Regions from separate parts of the Geobacillus sp. 47C-IIb genome, predicted to be linked through region 4. Evidence: riboswitches for the same ligand, from Rfam matches in the RefSeq annotation. Region 4 holds a riboswitch; each other region holds the start of a gene.

Region 1 (4,624 bases), 190 kb from region 4:
TCAAATACGAATTCTTGAATCGGCGCAACGATCCGCCGTTTATTATCGCGCTCGAAAAGCGATAGGCGGAGACGTCTCCCTTTCGCCGATCCATCATCAAGCAATAAACGGCTGTCTTTATGAAAAAGACAGCCGTTTTTGTTTCTCCTGCCAAAAGCGATACGCTTTTCCGTTCCAATAAAAAAACTGCGATGCCGCCCCGCCGGCGCGGACGAGTTGACGCGCCAGCCGGCGCAAGGCGCGCTGTTTTTTCACTTTCTCATCGGACAAATACAGACCAAGCAAGCCGCGATGAATCAAGCGATGGAACTTGCCATGCGGCAGCGTGCCGACATGGCGGTCCGCTTCTTCAATAAAGTGGCAAAGCCGTTCCAGCAGCACGGTTTCATTCGGATAGTAAAAGCAAAAGTTCAAATCGCCGCCTTCGCGATCTTCTTCCTGATCGATCAAATAGTCAAGCAAAATGTGCAGCCCTTGAATGTACGGAAAATAACCGTCGCGCACTTGTTTTGCCATCTCCGGCGGCATCGACTCGCCAAAGGCGTACGCCACAAGGCAAAAAATGCCGAGCGTCGAGCCGGAACAGGCGGAAAACTCATACCATTCCATCGGCGGCAAGCTGTCTTTGTATTGGGCAAACCATCTCTCCAGCCGCGGCACGCGCTCTTTTGTGTCGACATGTTTATGTACTTGCAAGTCGCAATAATATCCGGCAAGCTCATGCAAAAACGGAACGATCGTTTCGTAATGTCGCACTGTCGCGAGCACCTCTTGGCATGTGCGCACAAGATCCGGTAAATAGCCGCCGTCTTCCTGCTCACGGCGGTAGCGGTAATAGTTGGACGGCTCTGCCCCAATGGTGAGCGCATCCGGCATTGAATCATGCAAGGCGCGAAAATCGAGCGGATCAAGCGATGTGCTCCGGTCGCACAAGTTATCTAAGTAATCGCTAATCGTCTGATACGCGACGATAAAGCGAATGCATGCTTCTAATTTTTCCCGAGCCAAAAGCGCCAAAATCGCGCCGCCTTCACAATGGAACGTTTTCGACGCGATGCTTGCTAACGCTTGCCGGCGCAACTCCGGGTCAGGAATGCGCTCCGCCCGCTGCCGCCAATAGGAAAGCTCGCGATGGACAAGGGGAAACACGTCACGATATACCATTTTCATTAACGCAATGGGATGTGTCGGGATTTTCAATGGGCTCACCTCGGGCGCAAAAACAGTGCTTTTTTCATCTCCTAGTATTTCCATCTCTACAACTGTGGAAAACTGCTTTGGTCATCATCTATTTCATTCCGTTTACGAACGGCAGACAACTTTGTAAAATAAGAATGAGCTGACGATTTCGCAAAAGAAAGGAACGAAAGCGATGATTTATCCATACAAAGGAAAAACACCGCAAATTGCCCCGTCCGCCTTTATCGCCGATTATGTGACGATCACCGGCGATGTCACGATCGGCGAGGAGACGAGCATCTGGTTTAACACCGTCATTCGCGGTGACGTGGCGCCGACCATTATCGGCAACCGGGTCAATATTCAAGATAACTCAATTTTGCATCAAAGTCCAAACAATCCGCTCATCATTGAAGACGGCGTGACCGTGGGCCATCAAGTCATTTTGCACAGCGCCATCGTCCGGAAACACGCCCTCATCGGCATGGGCTCGATCATTCTTGACCGTGCGGAAATCGGCGAAGGAGCGTTTATCGGCGCCGGCAGCTTAGTGCCGCCCGGCAAAAAAATCCCGCCGAACGTGCTCGCCCTCGGCCGGCCGGCGAAAGTCGTCCGCGAGCTGACGGAAGACGATTTCCGCGAAATGGAACGCATCCGCCGCGAATATGTAGAAAAAGGACAATATTACAAGGCGCTCCAACAAAACAGAAGCTGACCTGCCATCTTTTCACAGCGGCTAAAAAGGACAGAACCAACAACAGCACGCTTCATTTCGATGTCTATATAAAAAGAAACGGAGGAAGACTCACCTTAGTGCAGTCCCCCTCCGTTTTTCATTTATTCGTTTTTCGCTAATGCCAGTGCTTGCTCTTTCAGCACCGCTGCTTTATCCGTGCGCTCCCAAGGCAAGTCGACATCCGTGCGCCCGAAATGGCCGTAAGCCGCTGTTTGTTTATAAATCGGACGACGCAGATCCAGCATTTTGATGATGCCAGCCGGGCGAAGATCGAAGTTGTTGCGGACAACTTCAATTAAAACGTCTTCCGACACTTTGCCGGTGCCAAACGTATCAATCGAAATCGATACCGGACGAGCGACACCGATGGCGTAAGCAAGCTGCACTTCGCACTTGTCGGCCAGTCCGGCCGCAACAATGTTTTTCGCAACATAGCGAGCCGCATATGCTGCCGAACGGTCAACTTTCGTCGGGTCTTTCCCCGAGAATGCACCGCCGCCATGGCGAGCGTAACCACCGTACGTGTCAACGATGATTTTCCGCCCTGTCAGTCCAGCGTCCCCTTGCGGACCACCGATGACGAAGCGGCCGGTCGGGTTGATGAAATATTTCGTGTTCTCATCCAACAACTCCGCCGGAACAATCGGCTTGATGACGTGTTCTTTCATATCGCGTTCGATTTGGTCGTGCTCAATTTCCGGATGATGCTGCGTTGAAATGACAATCGTATCCACGCGCACCGGTTTGCCGTTTTCATCATATTCGATCGTCACTTGCGTTTTGCCGTCTGGACGCAAGTATGGCAAAACATCCGTTTTGCGCACTTCGGCCAATCGACGCGAAAGACGATGGGCAAGCGAAATCGGGAGCGGCATAAGCTCTTCCGTTTCATTGCAGGCAAATCCAAACATGAGCCCTTGGTCGCCGGCACCGATCGCTTCAATTTCTTCGTCAGTCATCTGACCTTCGCGTGCCTCAAGTGCCTGGTCAACCCCCATCGCGATATCCGGCGACTGCTCGTCAATGGCCGTCAACACCGCGCACGTATCGGCGTCAAACCCGAACTTCGCGCGCGTATAGCCGATCTCGCGGACCGTATCGCGAACGATGCGCGGAATATCGACGTACGTCGAGGTCGTAATTTCCCCGCTAACAAGCACGAGACCTGTTGTGACGCTCGTTTCACAAGCAACACGGGCGTTCGGATCTTTTTCTAAAATGGCATCCAAAATGGCATCCGAAATTTGGTCACAAATTTTATCCGGATGCCCTTCTGTTACAGATTCTGAAGTGAACAAGCGGCGTTTGGCTGACATTCGGCTCATTTCCTCCTCTTGACATAATGTGGCGATACGGAACTCGTTTCCCTTCATATAAAAAAACCTTTCCTGTCACGGTGAGGAAAGGTCATTGCAATCATATTGCTTCCTTTCACTCTTATCGTTCAAGGACCACGCCTTGCCACAGGTTAGCACCTTTTCACATATTGTAAAATTGTGACGGTTGCTGGGTTTCATCGGGCCTGTCCCTCCACCGGCTCGGGATAAGAGTATCCGTTCAATGACTTATCTTATCGTAATGAAATAAGCAAAGTCAACCGCAGAAACAAATTTTTTATTATCTGAAAAATAGGCCAAACTAAGTTTAAAAAACCTACACAATTAGTATGGACTATTAATAAAAATGTGTTATACTATTTTCAAGAGGAATTCCAATAAAAAAGGCAGGTTGTGAACATGGGGATCGCAAAAATGACCAATAAGCTTTCTTTGCTGCTGCAAAAACCGTACGTACATCACCAGTTGTCCGTTGCTGAGCTCGTCGAAAAAGTGCTGCACCGAAACGAAGGGCGGCTGACGCACACTGGCGCTGTCGCCGTCACGACCGGTAAATATACCGGACGGTCACCGAAAGACAAATACATCGTTGAAGAACCGTCGACGAAACAGAACATCGATTGGGGAACGGTCAACCAACCAATGGCACCGGAGACATTTCAAAAATTATATGATAAAGTGCTCGATTATTTAATGAAAAAAGATGAACTGTTCGTCTTTAAAGGCTTCGCCGGCGCTGACCCGAAAGCGCGGCTGCCGATTCAAGTGGTGAACGAATTCGCTTGGCACAACTTGTTTGTCCATCAGCTGTTCATCCGTCCAAGCGCGGAAGAACTCGCCGACCATGAACCGCAATTCACCGTCATTTGCGCGCCGAACTTTAAAGCAGACCCGGCCGTTGACGGGACGCGTTCGGAAGCGTTTATCATCATCTCGTTCGAACAGCGCACCGTCTTGATCGGTGGAACGGAATATGCGGGCGAAATGAAAAAATCGATCTTCTCGGTCATGAACTATTTGCTGCCGGAACAAGGCATCTTGCCGATGCACTGCTCGGCCAACGTCGGTCAGGAAGGCGACGTCGCCCTCTTCTTCGGCCTGTCGGGAACCGGGAAAACAACGCTCTCGACCGACCCGAAACGCCGCTTGATCGGCGATGACGAACACGGCTGGTCGAGCCGCGGCATTTTCAACATCGAAGGCGGCTGCTATGCGAAATGCATCAACTTATCGCGCGAGAAAGAGCCGCAAATTTTTGATGCCATCGGCTTTGGCGCCGTGCTTGAAAACGTCATTCTCCATGATGCGACACGGGTTCCGGATTACGATGACGGGACATTGACGGAAAACACGCGCGCGGCCTATCCGCTTC
Region 2 (4,624 bases), 1.5 Mb from region 4:
ATGATTTGGCCGTTTCGATTGGCGACAATCATTGTGTTCGTTACGCCGGCGTCCGTTTTTTTAGCGACCGAGCCGGCCACAAAATGGATGCCGTATGTTTGTGCCAATCGGGAGGCGAACGTTTTCGCCCGTTCGGCATTGTCATCAGCGATTTCACCTAAGCGCGTCAAGTCATAACCGGTCGTCCACAGCTCCGGAAGAACGATGATATCGGCTCCTTCTTTGACGGCGAGTTCCACGGCTTTTTCGGCTTGCTGTTCGTTTTTTTGCGGGTCACCAAACGCGATATCCAATTGGAGGCAAGCGATGCGGATGGTCATTGTTTTTCACCTCAATGAAAAAATTTACTTTACATTTTGCTTTTTACGATATATGATTTTGCACTAGAATTTCAAGAAATTTTTGAGAAGGTGTGGGCGATGACGACCGAATTTCCTTTTTCCGAACTGCTTGAACAGTTGCCGAAGCAATTTTTTGCTTCGCTTGTCGCCAAAGTGGGAGCGAAAATAAAGGCCGGGCACGATGTCATTAATTTAGGGCAAGGCAATCCGGATCAGCCGACGCCTGGCCATATTGTTGAGGCGATGCAACAGGCAGTGGCCAATCCAAAATACCATAAATATTCGCCGTTTCAAGGTTACTCATTTTTGAAAAAAGCAGTCGCTGCGTTTTATGCGCGTGAGTACGGGGTTGATGTGGATCCAACCCGCGAAGTAGCCATTTTGTTTGGCGGTAAGGCTGGTCTTGTTGAGCTGCCGCTTTGCCTCGTCAATCCGGGCGATGTGGTGCTTGTCCCGGATCCGGGCTATCCGGACTACTGGTCCGGGATCGCGCTCGCCCGCGCACGGATGGAAATGATGCCGCTTATCGCCGAGCAGCAATTTTTGCCTGATTACAGTGCCATTCCGGCAGCGATCGCTGATCAGGCCAAACTGATGTTTTTGAACTATCCGAACAACCCGACCGGGGCGACGGCGACGAAAGAGTTTTTTGCTGAAACAGTGGCGTTCGCCGCTAAGTACGGCATTGCTGTTGTGCATGATTTCGCCTACGGGGCGATCGGTTTTGATGGCAAAAAGCCGGTCAGCTTTCTCGAAGTTGATGGGGCGAAAGAGGTCGGTGTTGAAATTTACACGTTTTCCAAAACGTACAATATGGCCGGTTGGCGTGTCGCGTTTGCCGTTGGCAATGAACAGATCATCCGGGCGATTGAGTTGTTGCAAGATCATTTGTATGTCAGTTTGTTCGGCGCTGTTCAAGAGGCGGCTGCCGCGGCGCTTCTCGGTCCGCAAGATTGCGTCACGGAGCTCGTCGCATTGTATGAAGCGCGCCGCAATACGTTCATTTCTGCTTTGCACCGCATCGGTTGGGAGGCGCCGGCACCGTCTGGATCGTTTTTCGCTTGGCTTCCCGTACCGAAAGGATTATCGTCCGCTGAGTTTGCCGACATACTGCTTGAACGCGTACACGTGGCGGTCGCTCCGGGCATCGGTTTTGGCAAGCACGGCGAAGGCTATGTGCGCGTTGGTCTGTTGACAGATGAGGCGCGTCTTGTCGAAGCAGCTGAACGGATCGGGCGTCTCGGGCTGTTTTGAAAAAAATGATTGACAACAGCGGCAGAGGCTGTCATAATTCAAAGTACATTTGCCATACTCGACAAAATTGTTTGACAAGTTCATAAATACGCAATGATTCTTATCAAGAGTAGGCGGAGGGACGAGCCCGATGAAGCCCGGCAACCGGCTTGGCATATCAAGCACGGTGCTAATTCTTGCAGCGGAAACGCTGAGAGATAAGAAGAGTGCCATGGAAGAATGATGCCTCTTCTTAGTGAAGAGGCTTTTTTCTTTAGGAAAGAGGGATGAATGATGAGCACAGTGATTGCCACGTATTTGCTGCATGACGAGAAAGACATTCGCAAAAAAGCAGAAGGGATTGCGCTCGGCTTGACGGTCGGCACATGGACGGATTTGCCGGCATTAGAGCAAGAGCAGCTTCGCAAACATAAGGGAGAAGTCGTCGGGATTAAAGAACTTGGGGAAAGCGGTCCGGCGAACGAGTATTTCGGCAAGCGACTGAAGCGGGCGATCGTCAAAATTGCTTACCCGACGGTCAACTTTAGTGCTGATTTACCAGCGCTCTTGGCAACGACGTTTGGCAAACTGTCGCTTGATGGTGAAGTGAGGTTGCTTGATCTTGAGCTTTCGGACGAATGGAAACGGCATTTTCCGGGACCGCGTTTTGGCATTGCCGGTATTCGTGAAAAAGTCGGGGTATATGACCGCCCGCTATTGATGAGCATTTTTAAAGGTATCATCGGCCGCGATTTGGCGTATTTGACGTCCGAATTAAAGAAACAGGCACTTGGCGGCGTCGACTTAGTGAAAGATGACGAAATTTTATTTGACAATGAGTTGTTGCCGTTTGAAAAGCGGATCACCGCGGGCAAGGCGGCGCTCCAAGAAGTGTATGAACAAACAGGCAAACGGACGCTGTACGCCGTCAACTTGACCGGCAAAACGTTTGAACTGAAAGAGAAAGCGAAACGGGCAGCCGAGCTTGGCGCTGATGTGCTCTTGTTTAACGTGTTCACCTATGGGCTTGATGTTTTGCAAGGGTTGCGCGAGGACGAGAATATCAACGTGCCGATCATGGCTCACCCGGCGTTTAGCGGTGCCATGACGCCGTCTGAGTTTTACGGGGTCGCCCCGTCGCTGCTGCTCGGAAAGTTTTTGCGGCTTGCGGGAGCTGATTTTGTCTTGTTCCCATCGCCATATGGCAGCGTCGCGCTTGAGCGTGAACAGGCGCTTGGCATTGCTCGGGCGCTCACCGATGAACAAGAGCCGTTTGCGCGCGCGTTTCCGGTACCGTCGGCCGGCATTCATCCGGGGCTCGTGCCGCTTCTAGTCCGCGATTTCGGTCTTGACTGCATTGTCAACGCTGGCGGCGGCATTCACGGCCATCCGGACGGGGCGATCGGCGGTGGGCAGGCGTTTCGTGCTGCCATTGATGCGGCTCTTGCCGGCCGTCTGCTCCGCGAAGCAGCGAAAGAAAACGAGGCGTTGCAAAAAGCGATCGACCGCTGGGGCGCGATTGAGGTGGAAGCATGAAAAAACAGCTTGTTCTCTTTTGTGATTTTGACGGAACGATTACAGAAAATGACAACATCATTGCGATTATGAAGCAGTTTGCTCCACCGGAGTGGGAAGCGCTGAAAGACGACATTCTCGCTGAGCGCCTCTCGGTTCAAGAAGGGGTCGGAAAGATGTTTTCCCTCCTTCCGTCGGCGTTGAAAGACGAGATCGTTGACTTTTTGCTTAGCACCGCTCGCCTGCGCGAAGGCTTTCGAGAGTTTGTCGCATTTACGAAAGAGAAAGGCATTCCGCTCTATATTGTGAGTGGCGGCATCGACTTTTTTGTCTATCCAATGCTAGACGGACTGATCGACAAAGAACGCATTTTTTGCAATGGCTCCGATTTCAGCAGCGAGATGATTCGCATCACATGGCCACACGCGTGCGACGGTAAGTGCCAAAACGGCTGCGGCTGTTGCAAGCCGTCACTTCTTCGAAAGCTCGCCCGTCCGGACGGGTATCATGTCGTCATTGGTGATTCGATTACCGACTTGGCAGTGGCGAAGCAAGCGGATTACGTGCTGGCGCGCGATTTCTTGCTTAAGAAATGTCAAGAGCTCGATTTGCCGCATGCACCGTTTACGACATTTTTTGATGTGGTGGATCATTTGCAGCGGCTGGAGGTGATCGCATGAGCATTATGTTGAAAAAATGGAATGAACTTGCGGAAGTGAAAGCTGAGCTCGCCGCCCGTGATTGGTTTTTTGCGACAAGCGGCAATTTGTCGCTCAAAGTGACCGATGCCCCGTTGACGTTCCTTGTCACCGCAAGCGGCAAAGATAAACGGAAGCAGACAAGCGAAGATTTTCTGCTCATCGACGCCGATGGAAAACCGGTGGAAGACACGCATTTGAAGCCGTCGGCGGAGACGCTTTTGCACGTCGAGGTTTATCGGCGGACGAATGCCGGCTGCGTCTTGCACGTTCATACGGTCGACAATAACATCATTTCCGACGTGTACGCTCAAAACAGGGAAGTAGTCTTTTCGGGTCAAGAAATTATTAAGGCGTTTGGCATCTGGGAAGAAAATGCGGAAGTGCGCATTCCGATCATTGACAATTACGCCGACATCCCGACTTTGGCTAATGAATTTGCCAAGCATATCGACGGTGATACGGGGGCTGTTTTGATCCAAAACCACGGTATTACCGTTTGGGGTCGTGATGCGTTTGAAGCGAAAAAACATTTGGAAGCGTGGGAGTTTTTGTTCAGCTGGCAGGTGAAGCGGCTATTATTACAACGGGCCGCTGTGCCGCTAGTTGACTAACCGATATATTTTTAAAGGGGGATTTGACGATGGCAGTGATTAAAGTGAAAAAAACGGGCCAAGTGATTGAAGGGGAAGACAATGTCCGCGCTTTTTTAAACAGCCAAGGTGTTTTGTATGAGCATTGGGATATTACAAAACTACCGGAACATTTACGCGACAAATATGTGCTCACTGACGAAGAAAAAGAGGAAATTTTGGCGACGTTTAAAGATGAGATCGA
Region 3 (4,624 bases), 1.4 Mb from region 4:
CAGTCGGCCGGCCGCGACCGGTTTTTCGCCATCATATAAAACAAGATGGGACGATTCTTGCTCGAACGCATCGATTTCGTCCTCTTCCGGCACGTTTTGTTCCTCGATAAATACGAGCCGGCGGACGTGCAAAGCGTCCTCGTACAAGGAGCGATCTTTTGTTGTTCCAATGGCGATGTTCATTATACCGTTTCCTTTCCTCCAACGACAAATGTGTCATACACGGTCCATGATCCGTTTTCGAGCTGGTAAAGGAGATGGAAGCGGTCGATCGTCTCTTCAAAATGTACGTGTTGCAGCTTCACTTGGCTGTAGACATCGGCGTATTCCGCCCCCGGTAAATCACGGCCGATCGTAATGTGCGGCACGAATGCAAATTCTGGCTTGCCGGCGAACAGGCCACTGTGCAGCTGTTCATGGAGGTGCTTAAGCACGTCGTTTGGCTCCACTTTCAAATAAATGATGTTGCTCGTCGGGTAAAACGAGCTGAATTTTGTCACTTTGATGGGGATTGGAGGAGTTTCCGCTGCGATACGGTGCAATTCTTTCGTCATCTCTTTCAATTGCCCCTCATTCGCTTCAAACGGATATTTTAACGTGATGTGCGGCGGAATAAGAGCGTAATGGCTGTCATACCGTTTTCGGTAAGAGTTGGCAAAATCTTGAATGCATTTTGATGGAAATAATACAATGCCGTACTTCATCCCGATTTCCCTCCTTAGATGGTTGTTTTTCTATGTGTTTACAGCGACAAAATAGCGGATACAGCTCTCGGTAAGTCAGGCTGCCAATACGTCCACGCATGACCGCCGGCAAACTCATGGTACGTATAGGCGAATTGTTTTTCCATAAACAAGTCTCGCGCCACCCGATTTGGTGTAATAAAGTCGCGCACATGGCCGTCCGTTGTTTTCACGGCTGTTTCTTCCGTGCCGACGGAATGGTAAATCGAAAGAAGTGACGGATCACGGAACGCGCGGATACGCGCCAGCACTGAGTCATCGATATAAGGGGACTGCATGGCGATGTTTCCAAATGTATGCGGATACAACAATCCAGCTAGCAACGAGATCGTTCCACCGAGCGAATCGCCGATCAGCGCCCGGCCTTTGCCCATTTGATAGGTCGGTAGCTCATGGTCCAAAAACGGAACGAGTTCATGAGCTAAAAAACGAATGTACGCTTCGTGTTTTTGCCCCGCTGGGTGATATTTCTCGTAGCGGTCGTTCACATTCCGATATGGGATGCCGACGACGATCGTCCGGTCGATCGTTCCTTCCTCCATGAGCGTTTCGATGACGCGTTTCACTTTTCCATACATAAAATAATCTTTGCCGTCTTGAGCGATTAGTAAAGAATATTTGTGAAGCGGAGAAAAATTGCTTGGCAAATAAACAAGTAGTTCGATTTTCTCTTGAAGTTCTCCGCTGTAAAGCGCATAATCACGCATTATTCCTGCTGCGATTGCCATGACCATCCTCCATGAAAACGGTAAGTTCACCTGTTATTGTAACATATTTGGGCGAAAAGATGTTAATGAAGGGCTCGAATTTTTCATCAATTTGCCGAACATTGCCAATGTCAAAAAAATGACTTGCAAAAACGGCCGGAATGCGTTACATTTTTTTATAAATTAACAAAATTGAATATACGTCCTATTCTTATCAAGAGAAGCGGAGGGAACTGGCCCTGTGAAGCTTCAGCAACCAGCCGGAAATCGGCCAGGTGCTAAATCCAGCGAATTGAGTATTCAATTCGGCAGATAAGAAGAAGCGTGACCATGGATATGGAAAAGTCTTCTTCTTAGAAGACTTTTTTATTTTCCTTTTTTTGGGTGATTGATCCGCTGACTTGTGAGTCGATCCGAAAACGAGGTGCTTGGCTGCCGAGACAAGCAGCGGTACGCTTCAGACACCCTATCCGTCGGAAGGGAATTTTTCGGCAGAAGGAGAGAGATGAGATGAAGAAACTGGAGACATTGTTGGCGCAAATTGGCAATCGGAGCGAAACGGTGACGGGGACGGTCAACCCGCCGGTTTATTTTTCCACCGCCTACCGCCATGCCGGCATTGGAGAGTCCACCGGGTTTGACTACATCCGCACCGGCAATCCGACGCGCAAAATCGTCGAAGAGGCGATCGCGAGGCTTGAAGGTGGTGACCAAGGCTATGCGTTCAGTTCCGGCATGGCCGCCATTCAGACAGTGCTCGCCTTGTTTGAGAGCGGAGACGAGTTTCTCGTATCGGCCGACCTTTACGGCGGCACGTACCGACTGTTTGAGCGCGGCTGGCGTAAATACGGCCTCGGATTTCATTACGTTGATTTTGCTGATTTGGATGCCGTGGAAGAAAAAATCACGGAACGGACGAAAGCAATCTTTTTGGAAACTCCAACAAACCCGCTTATGCATGAGACCGATATCCGCGCCGTCTCAGAGCTCGCTAGGCGGTATGGGCTTTTACTGATCGTTGACAACACGTTTTATACGCCAGTGCTTCAACGCCCGATCGAACAAGGGGCTGATATTGTCATCCATAGCGCCACGAAATATTTAGGCGGCCATAACGACGTCTTAGCTGGTCTAGTTGTTGCTAAGGGCGAAGAGCTCTGTCAGCGCTTGGCGGAGTACCATAACGCCATCGGCGCCGTTTTGTCGCCGTTTGATTCATGGCTGTTGATTCGCGGGATGAAAACGTTGGCGCTGCGGATGCGCCAGCATGAAGAAAACGCCAAGCGCATCTGCTCCTTTTTGCGTGAACACGAAGAGGTCACTGATGTGCTATACCCGGGAAGAGGGGGAATGTTGTCGTTCCGGATTGCCGATGAAAAATGGGTGAACGGTTTTTTGCGATGTTTGCGTCTCATTACGTTCGCGGAAAGCCTAGGCGGGGTCGAAAGCTTTATCACGTATCCGGCGACGCAGACGCACGCTGATATTCCGGAAGAAATCCGCATCCAAAACGGTGTTTGCAACCGTCTGCTCCGTTTCTCGGTCGGTATCGAGCATGCCGACGATTTGATCGCTGATTTAGCGCAGGCATTGAAAAACATGAAAGAGGTGTGAGCGATGGAACGGGAATGGTCGTTTTCGACGAAATTGCTCCATAACAAATGGAAAGTCGATCGACATACAGGGGCGGTGAGCGTGCCGATCCAGCATGCATCCACGTTCCATCAGTTCGATTTCGACTCATTCGGCAAATACGACTACAGCCGCTCCGGCAATCCGACGCGCGAGGCGCTTGAAGAAACGATTGCCGCATTGGAAGGCGGTGTGCGCGGGTTTGCATTTGCTTCTGGCATGGCTGCCATTTCCACAGCATTTTTGCTCCTGTCAAAGGGCGACCATGTGCTCGTGACGGAAGATGTCTACGGCGGCACATACCGGATGATTACCGAGGTGCTTAATCGCTTTGGTATCGAATATACGTTCGTTGACATGACGGACCTTGAAGCAGTGGCGGAAAACATCCGGCCGAACACAAAGGTCATTTATATGGAAACGCCGTCCAATCCGCTCTTAAAAGTGACCGACATTCGCGGTGTCGTCAAGTTGGCGAAAGCGCATGGCTGTTTAACTTTTCTGGACAATACGTTCATGACCCCAGCGTTGCAGCGGCCGTTGGATCTCGGCGTCGATGTTGTGCTTCATAGTGCGACGAAGTTTTTAGCCGGCCATAGCGACGTCGTTGCCGGGTTGGCGGTCGTAAAAGACGAGGAGCTCGGCAAACAGCTATACAAATTGCAAAACGCCTTTGGCGCTGTCCTTGGCGTCCAAGATGCTTGGCTTGTGCTGCGCGGTGTAAAAACACTCCATGTCCGGCTGAAACAGTCGTCTGAATCAGCGGCCGCCCTTGCTGCCTATTTGACGCGCCATCCCAAAGTAGAGGAAGTGTACTATCCAGGATTGTCCCACCACCCGGGCCATGCGATCCAGCGCAATCAAGCGGCTGGGTTCGGCGCTGTGCTGTCGTTCCGCCTGGCGGATGAAGAAGCGGCCCGGACGTTCGTCCGAAACGTTCGCTTACCGGTGTTCGCCGTCAGTCTTGGCGCTGTTGAATCGATTTTATCGTATCCAGCGAAAATGTCACATGCCGCCATGCCGAAAGACGAGCGGCTGCGACGCGGCATTACCGACGGACTGTTGCGGTTGAGCGTCGGGCTTGAGGATCTCAACGATTTGATCGCCGATTTTGAGCAGGCGCTATCATTTGTCAACGAGCGCTCGTCGATTCCGGCGCGATGAAAGAAAGTAAAAAAATGGCTATGCTGTAACAGCATAGCCGCAGCTTGTCGACAAAGTCGACAAGCTGTTTTATTATGAAGGTAAGACGAGGGAGAAATGGAGGAAAGGAACGATGCTTCGGCCACACCAAGAAGATGGGCGCTATACCGAAACCACGGTGAAACTGGATGATCTGGTTCCAGAGGATCACTTGGTAAGAAAGCTGGATGCGGCCATTGATTTTTCTTTTATCTATGATGTGGTGAAAGATCTCTACTCTCCTGATCATGGACGTCCGAGCATTGATCCAGTGATGTTGTTTAAAATGTATTTGATTCAGTATGTATTTGGGATTCGCTCCATGCGTGAAACCGTCGAACAAATCCGAACCAACGTCGC
Region 4 (4,624 bases):
CGCCTCCTGAGCAGAAGCGGAGAAGCGTTTCATGCCTTTTTAGTATGCATGGAGGAAACGGAAATGAAACACCGAATCATACAGAAAGCGAATGGAAAAACACGCCGTTTCCGAAGCGCCAACATCGACGCCATCGCACCATCGCTTCGTTGGAAAGAGGGAAATCGCGTTCGCTCGGTCATCTTCGTTTTGACTGCTGCGTTCGCCCCGTTTTTGGCATGGATCGCCATCGGCAACATCGTCGGTGAACAAGGCGATGGCACATTCAGCTTGGCCGTGGTGATCACCTGGCAAAACTGCCTGATCATCGTCATGCTCGCTGCCGTGTTAGAGCGCTTGAACCGTCAGTGATTCAGGAGAATGTCTCAACAGCAAGACATCCTTTTTCATTGTCCGCTATAAGGGCGGGGGAAAAAGACGGTTCATTAGAGAGACCTTGTTCGATCGGTTCTCTTTTCTGATCAAGTACCGTCTGACACCCATGAATTTCTTCTTTCCCTCTGCCGTGTTCCACAAGGGCAGAACGTCGGCTTCGTTGTTCAAAAAAAAAAAACGGGAGCGAAACGCTCCCGTTGATTACTTGTTTTCCGCTGCCGGAATGACAGCGCCTTTGTATTGTTCGGTAATGAAGTCTTGAATTTCTTTCGATTGCAGCACTTCCACCAATGTTTTAATTTCTTTCCGGTTTTCATCGCCTTTGCGCACGGCCACAATGTTGACGTACGGGTTGTCTTTCGGCGATTCGACGGCGATTGGGTCTTTCGCCGGATCCAAGCCGGCATCAAGCGCATAGTTCGCGTTGATCAGCACGGCATCGCCTTCCCCGTTTTGATAAACTTGCGGCAGCAATCCAGCGTCTACATCGGCTTTAAACTTTAATTTTTTCGGGTTTTCCACGATGTCGTTAACCGTCGCTCTCGTTTTGTCGACGCCTTCTTTCAGCTTGATGAGCCCTTTTTCTTGGAGCATCGATAAAATGCGGCCATGGTCGGCAACCGAGTTGCTCATAATGATCGTCGCGCCATTTGGCAGTTCTTCGACGCTTTTATATTTTTTGGAGTACAAGCCGATCGGCTCGATATGGATGCCGCCAACGTTAACGAAATTGTAACCATGTTCTTCCATTTGTGCTTCTAAGTACGGGATATGTTGGAAATAGTTAGCGTCAATATCTTTGTCCGCCAATGCTTTGTTTGGCAAAATGTAGTCTTGGAACGTGATAATTTCCAAGTCTATGCCTTTTTCTTCCAACAGCGGTTTCGCTTGTTCCAAAATTTCCGCATGCGGCACGTTCGACGCACCGACTTTCAGTTTGACCAACTCGCCGCCTTTATCCCCGCCAGCAGCGTTTTCGTCCTTGTTGCCGCCGCACGCTGCTAAAGCGAACACCAAGACGGCAGCCAACAAAGCACCAAGCCATTTTTTCATTTCCTTCTGCCCCCTTTATCGTTTATCAATTTTCGAAGTGACAAAGTCACCGATAAACTGAATGACAAAAACGATGATGAGCACCAACACGGTCGCGACAAACGTCACATCGTTATGACTGCGCTGGAACCCTTCCAAATACGCCAAGTTCCCCAGCCCGCCGGCGCCAACAACGCCAGCCATCGCCGTGTAGCCGACAAGCGACACAGCGGTGACAGTAATCCCGGAGACAAGCGCCGGAAGCGATTCTGGCAACAGGACTTTCCAAATGATCGTCCATGTCGAGGCGCCCATGGCCTTCGCCGCTTCAATGACCCCCTTGTCAATTTCGCGGAGGGCGATTTCGACCATACGGGCATAAAACGGAGCTGCACCAATGATGAGTGCTGGCAGTGCCGCATTCGCCCCAAGCATTGTCCCAACAAGCCATTTAGTAAACGGGATGAGCAAAATAATTAAAATAATGAACGGAATGGAACGAAAAATATTGACGAACGCAGCAATGATCATATTGGCCAACCGGTTTTCCCATAGGTTTCCCTTCGCCGTTAAAAATAAAAGCAGCCCGAGAACAATCCCAATGACGAACGTCGCCGCGACCGCCATCCCGGTCATGTACAACGTCTCGACCGTCGCCGCCCACATCGTCTCCCATTGCACGTTCGGCAGGAGGTTAGCGAGCATCATGAATCACCTCCACCGCCACTTGCTGGCTGCGAATATAGTCAAGCACCCGGGCGATTTCGTCCGCCGCGCCGTCGATGTGCACAAACAGCACACCGTAGGCGCCTTGATGAGTTTGCGAAATTTTCCCTTGCAAAATGTTGATCTCAACCGTAAATTGCCGAACGACTTGCGTGATGAGCGGCTGGCCAGCTGCTTCGCCGACAAATGTCAACTGCGCGATCACCCCGTTCGGGTATTGGCCGAACAAATGGGAAACCGCCTCTTCCGTTTCCTCCGGTTCGATCAGTTGTTGAACGAACCGTTTCGTAATCGGCTGTTGCGGGTTGCGGAAGACGTGCAACACTTCGCCTTGCTCGACGATTTTGCCGCTTTCCATCACCGCCACGCGGTCACAAATTTTACGGATCACATGCATTTCGTGCGTAATCAGCACGATCGTCAGCCCGAGCCGCTTGTTAATATCGACAAGCAAGTCCAAAATCGCATCCGTCGTTTGTGGATCCAATGCCGATGTTGCTTCATCGCAAAGCAACACTTTCGGGTTGTTGGCAAGCGCCCGAGCAATGCCGACCCGCTGTTTTTGTCCGCCGCTTAACTGCGACGGATACGCGTCTTCCCGCCCGGCGAGCCCAACAAGCTGGATGAGCTCATCAACCCGCTTTTGCCGTTCCTCTTTCGGAACGCCGGCGATCTCGAGCGGAAACGCAATATTTTCCCGCACCGTACGCGACCAAAGCAAGTTGAAGTGCTGGAAAATCATCCCGATTTCTTGGCGCGCCTTGCGCAGCTCCCGTCCTTTAATGCGCGCCATATCGCGGCCGGCGACGACCACCTGGCCGCTCGTCGGCTTTTCCAGCCCGTTTAACAGCCGGATGAGCGAACTTTTCCCCGCGCCGCTGTAACCGATAATCCCGAAAATTTCCCCTTCGCGAATATCGAGCGACACATTGTCGACAGCTGTTACCGATCCATTCGCCGCATGATAAATTTTTGTCACTTGTTTAAGTTGAATCACCGTTTCACCTTCCTTCTTCCCAAGGCAACAGAGCGCAAAAAGAAAACCTTTCTGCCCGCAGAGAACAGAAAGGTATTTGTCTACCGTTCCGTCTCTTATCTCTCAAAGCAGGCCGCTTTGTGTGAATTGGCACCTTTTCAGCAGACTCGCTGACGGTTGCCGGGCTTCATTGGGCACATCCCTCCACCTCTCTTGATAAGAGCACAACCATTTGCCTATTCAATTGATTACGAGTGTGATTGTATCATTGTATGTCGAACGGTGTCAACAAAATTTTTTACCCAACATGACGATACGGCTTGGCCAAATGGAGGAGAGATTCAAGCAGCAACATGTGGCGAAAGCTTCCCGACACAGACACTTCTTGCAGCCGGACGAGCTGCTGCAGCTTCAGCTCGCCGCTCAGCAGCGATTCAAGCGCTTTCTTTGAACCGCGCACCGTTAACGTGTGGCGTTCGTCATTTCCTATCTCTGGGGCAGTCGGCTCCTTGCCGATCGCCAACAAAGCAACACCTTCTTCACTCTCAAACCGAACATACAACTGCTCATCCGGCAAAATCGGCAACAAATGACGCAACGTTTGCATCCGTTCCATAAACTGTCCCACTAACTGATGCATTTCCATTGACCATCCCCCCCATTTCCCTTTGTTCCCTTTATTTCCATACGGAGGGGGAGGAATCCTTTACAAAAATCTCGACAGTCATTGTGGCGAACCAACGCTATTTTTGTCATTTCCAAAGAAATATGTCAAATGGCGTCAAAAAAAGGCAGGTAGTCAGCGCGGCAACCGAGCTTGAATTTCCTCATACAAGTACGGAACGGAATGAAACGCATACCATTTGCCCACCATCGTTCCGTCCACAAAAAGAAGCAAGCAAGGAACGCTTTCAATTTTCCAAACGACTGCTTGCTCCGGGATATAATTCACGTCTGTTTCGTAAAACGGCAGCGCCGGAAACAACTCCTCCACCACCGTCAACATTCGTTTCGCCAGCTGGCACGTGCCGCACAGCGGGGTGTACAAATAAAGAGCCATAAGCGGCTGTTCAGTGATTGTCTGTTGTATCTCTGTTCGTTCAATCGGTTTCACTCGCCTCTTCCCTTCATTAACGAGTCGATGCGGACGTCAAAATGGGCGCGCAGCAACACTTGGGCTAAATGCCAACGCGGAGCAGCGGCCACTTCGCGGTACGTCCGGTCAATATAAATGTGTTCCGCTTCCGGAAACATCCGTCGAAATTGCCGGCGCAGCTTTTCTCCTGCTTCATCAGCGTCTGCCAGCACGTACACGTCCTGACCCTCAAGCTCGTCGGCCAGCTCCTCAAGGCGCGAATCACTGATCGTGCCGTTCGTACAAATAATGACGACCGGTTCGTTCAGCACGGCTGACACTTTTTGTTTATCCGATCGCCCTTCTACAATAATCACTTTTTCTGCCCGTCGCATGTCCGACCCACCTAACTTCAAAAAAGGTTACCATATTGTATGCTC

Evidence for each region. Region 4 has a riboswitch for S-adenosylmethionine ahead of IC804_RS07195 (methionine ABC transporter ATP-binding protein). Riboswitches for the same ligand answer to the same signal wherever they lie in the genome.
Region 1: it holds a riboswitch for S-adenosylmethionine, as region 4 does, so the genes downstream of both, metK (methionine adenosyltransferase) here and IC804_RS07195 (methionine ABC transporter ATP-binding protein) in region 4, are expected to answer to the same signal.
Region 2: it holds a riboswitch for S-adenosylmethionine, as region 4 does, so the genes downstream of both, mtnW (2,3-diketo-5-methylthiopentyl-1-phosphate enolase) here and IC804_RS07195 (methionine ABC transporter ATP-binding protein) in region 4, are expected to answer to the same signal.
Region 3: it holds a riboswitch for S-adenosylmethionine, as region 4 does, so the genes downstream of both, IC804_RS14210 (methionine biosynthesis PLP-dependent protein) here and IC804_RS07195 (methionine ABC transporter ATP-binding protein) in region 4, are expected to answer to the same signal.

Annotation. Positions count from the first base shown of each region.
Region 1 covers NZ_CP061473.1:1,206,893-1,211,516, forward strand. Annotated here, with positions in the region: gene IC804_RS06055 (tRNA 5-(aminomethyl)-2-thiouridylate-methyltransferase MnmM) at 1-65, shown strand, start outside; gene IC804_RS06060 (tetraprenyl-beta-curcumene synthase family protein) at 118-1,200, opposite strand; gene IC804_RS06065 (gamma carbonic anhydrase) at 1,373-1,894, shown strand; gene metK (methionine adenosyltransferase) at 2,017-3,231, opposite strand; SAM riboswitch class I at 3,350-3,465, opposite strand; gene pckA (phosphoenolpyruvate carboxykinase (ATP)) at 3,652-4,624, shown strand, end outside.
Region 2 covers NZ_CP061473.1:2,889,609-2,894,232, forward strand. Annotated here, with positions in the region: gene IC804_RS14615 (carbon-nitrogen family hydrolase) at 1-320, opposite strand, end outside; gene IC804_RS14620 (pyridoxal phosphate-dependent aminotransferase) at 420-1,595, shown strand; SAM riboswitch class I at 1,693-1,799, shown strand; gene mtnW (2,3-diketo-5-methylthiopentyl-1-phosphate enolase) at 1,869-3,110, shown strand; gene mtnX (2-hydroxy-3-keto-5-methylthiopentenyl-1-phosphate phosphatase) at 3,107-3,769, shown strand; gene IC804_RS14635 (methylthioribulose 1-phosphate dehydratase) at 3,766-4,401, shown strand; gene IC804_RS14640 (1,2-dihydroxy-3-keto-5-methylthiopentene dioxygenase) at 4,431-4,624, shown strand, end outside.
Region 3 covers NZ_CP061473.1:2,804,794-2,809,417, forward strand. Annotated here, with positions in the region: gene IC804_RS14195 (GNAT family N-acetyltransferase) at 1-183, opposite strand, end outside; gene IC804_RS14200 (YjcG family protein) at 183-704, opposite strand; gene IC804_RS14205 (alpha/beta hydrolase) at 743-1,471, opposite strand; SAM riboswitch class I at 1,659-1,769, shown strand; gene IC804_RS14210 (methionine biosynthesis PLP-dependent protein) at 1,961-3,064, shown strand; gene metC (cystathionine beta-lyase) at 3,068-4,246, shown strand; partial or broken gene IC804_RS14220 (IS1182 family transposase) at 4,359-4,624, shown strand, end outside.
Region 4 covers NZ_CP061473.1:1,393,878-1,398,501, forward strand. Annotated here, with positions in the region: gene IC804_RS07180 (hypothetical protein) at 64-351, shown strand; gene IC804_RS07185 (MetQ/NlpA family ABC transporter substrate-binding protein) at 577-1,428, opposite strand; gene IC804_RS07190 (methionine ABC transporter permease) at 1,444-2,112, opposite strand; gene IC804_RS07195 (methionine ABC transporter ATP-binding protein) at 2,102-3,130, opposite strand; SAM riboswitch class I at 3,223-3,332, opposite strand; gene IC804_RS07200 (hypothetical protein) at 3,408-3,755, opposite strand; gene IC804_RS07205 (thioredoxin family protein) at 3,909-4,169, opposite strand; gene IC804_RS07210 (ribonuclease M5) at 4,220-4,579, opposite strand.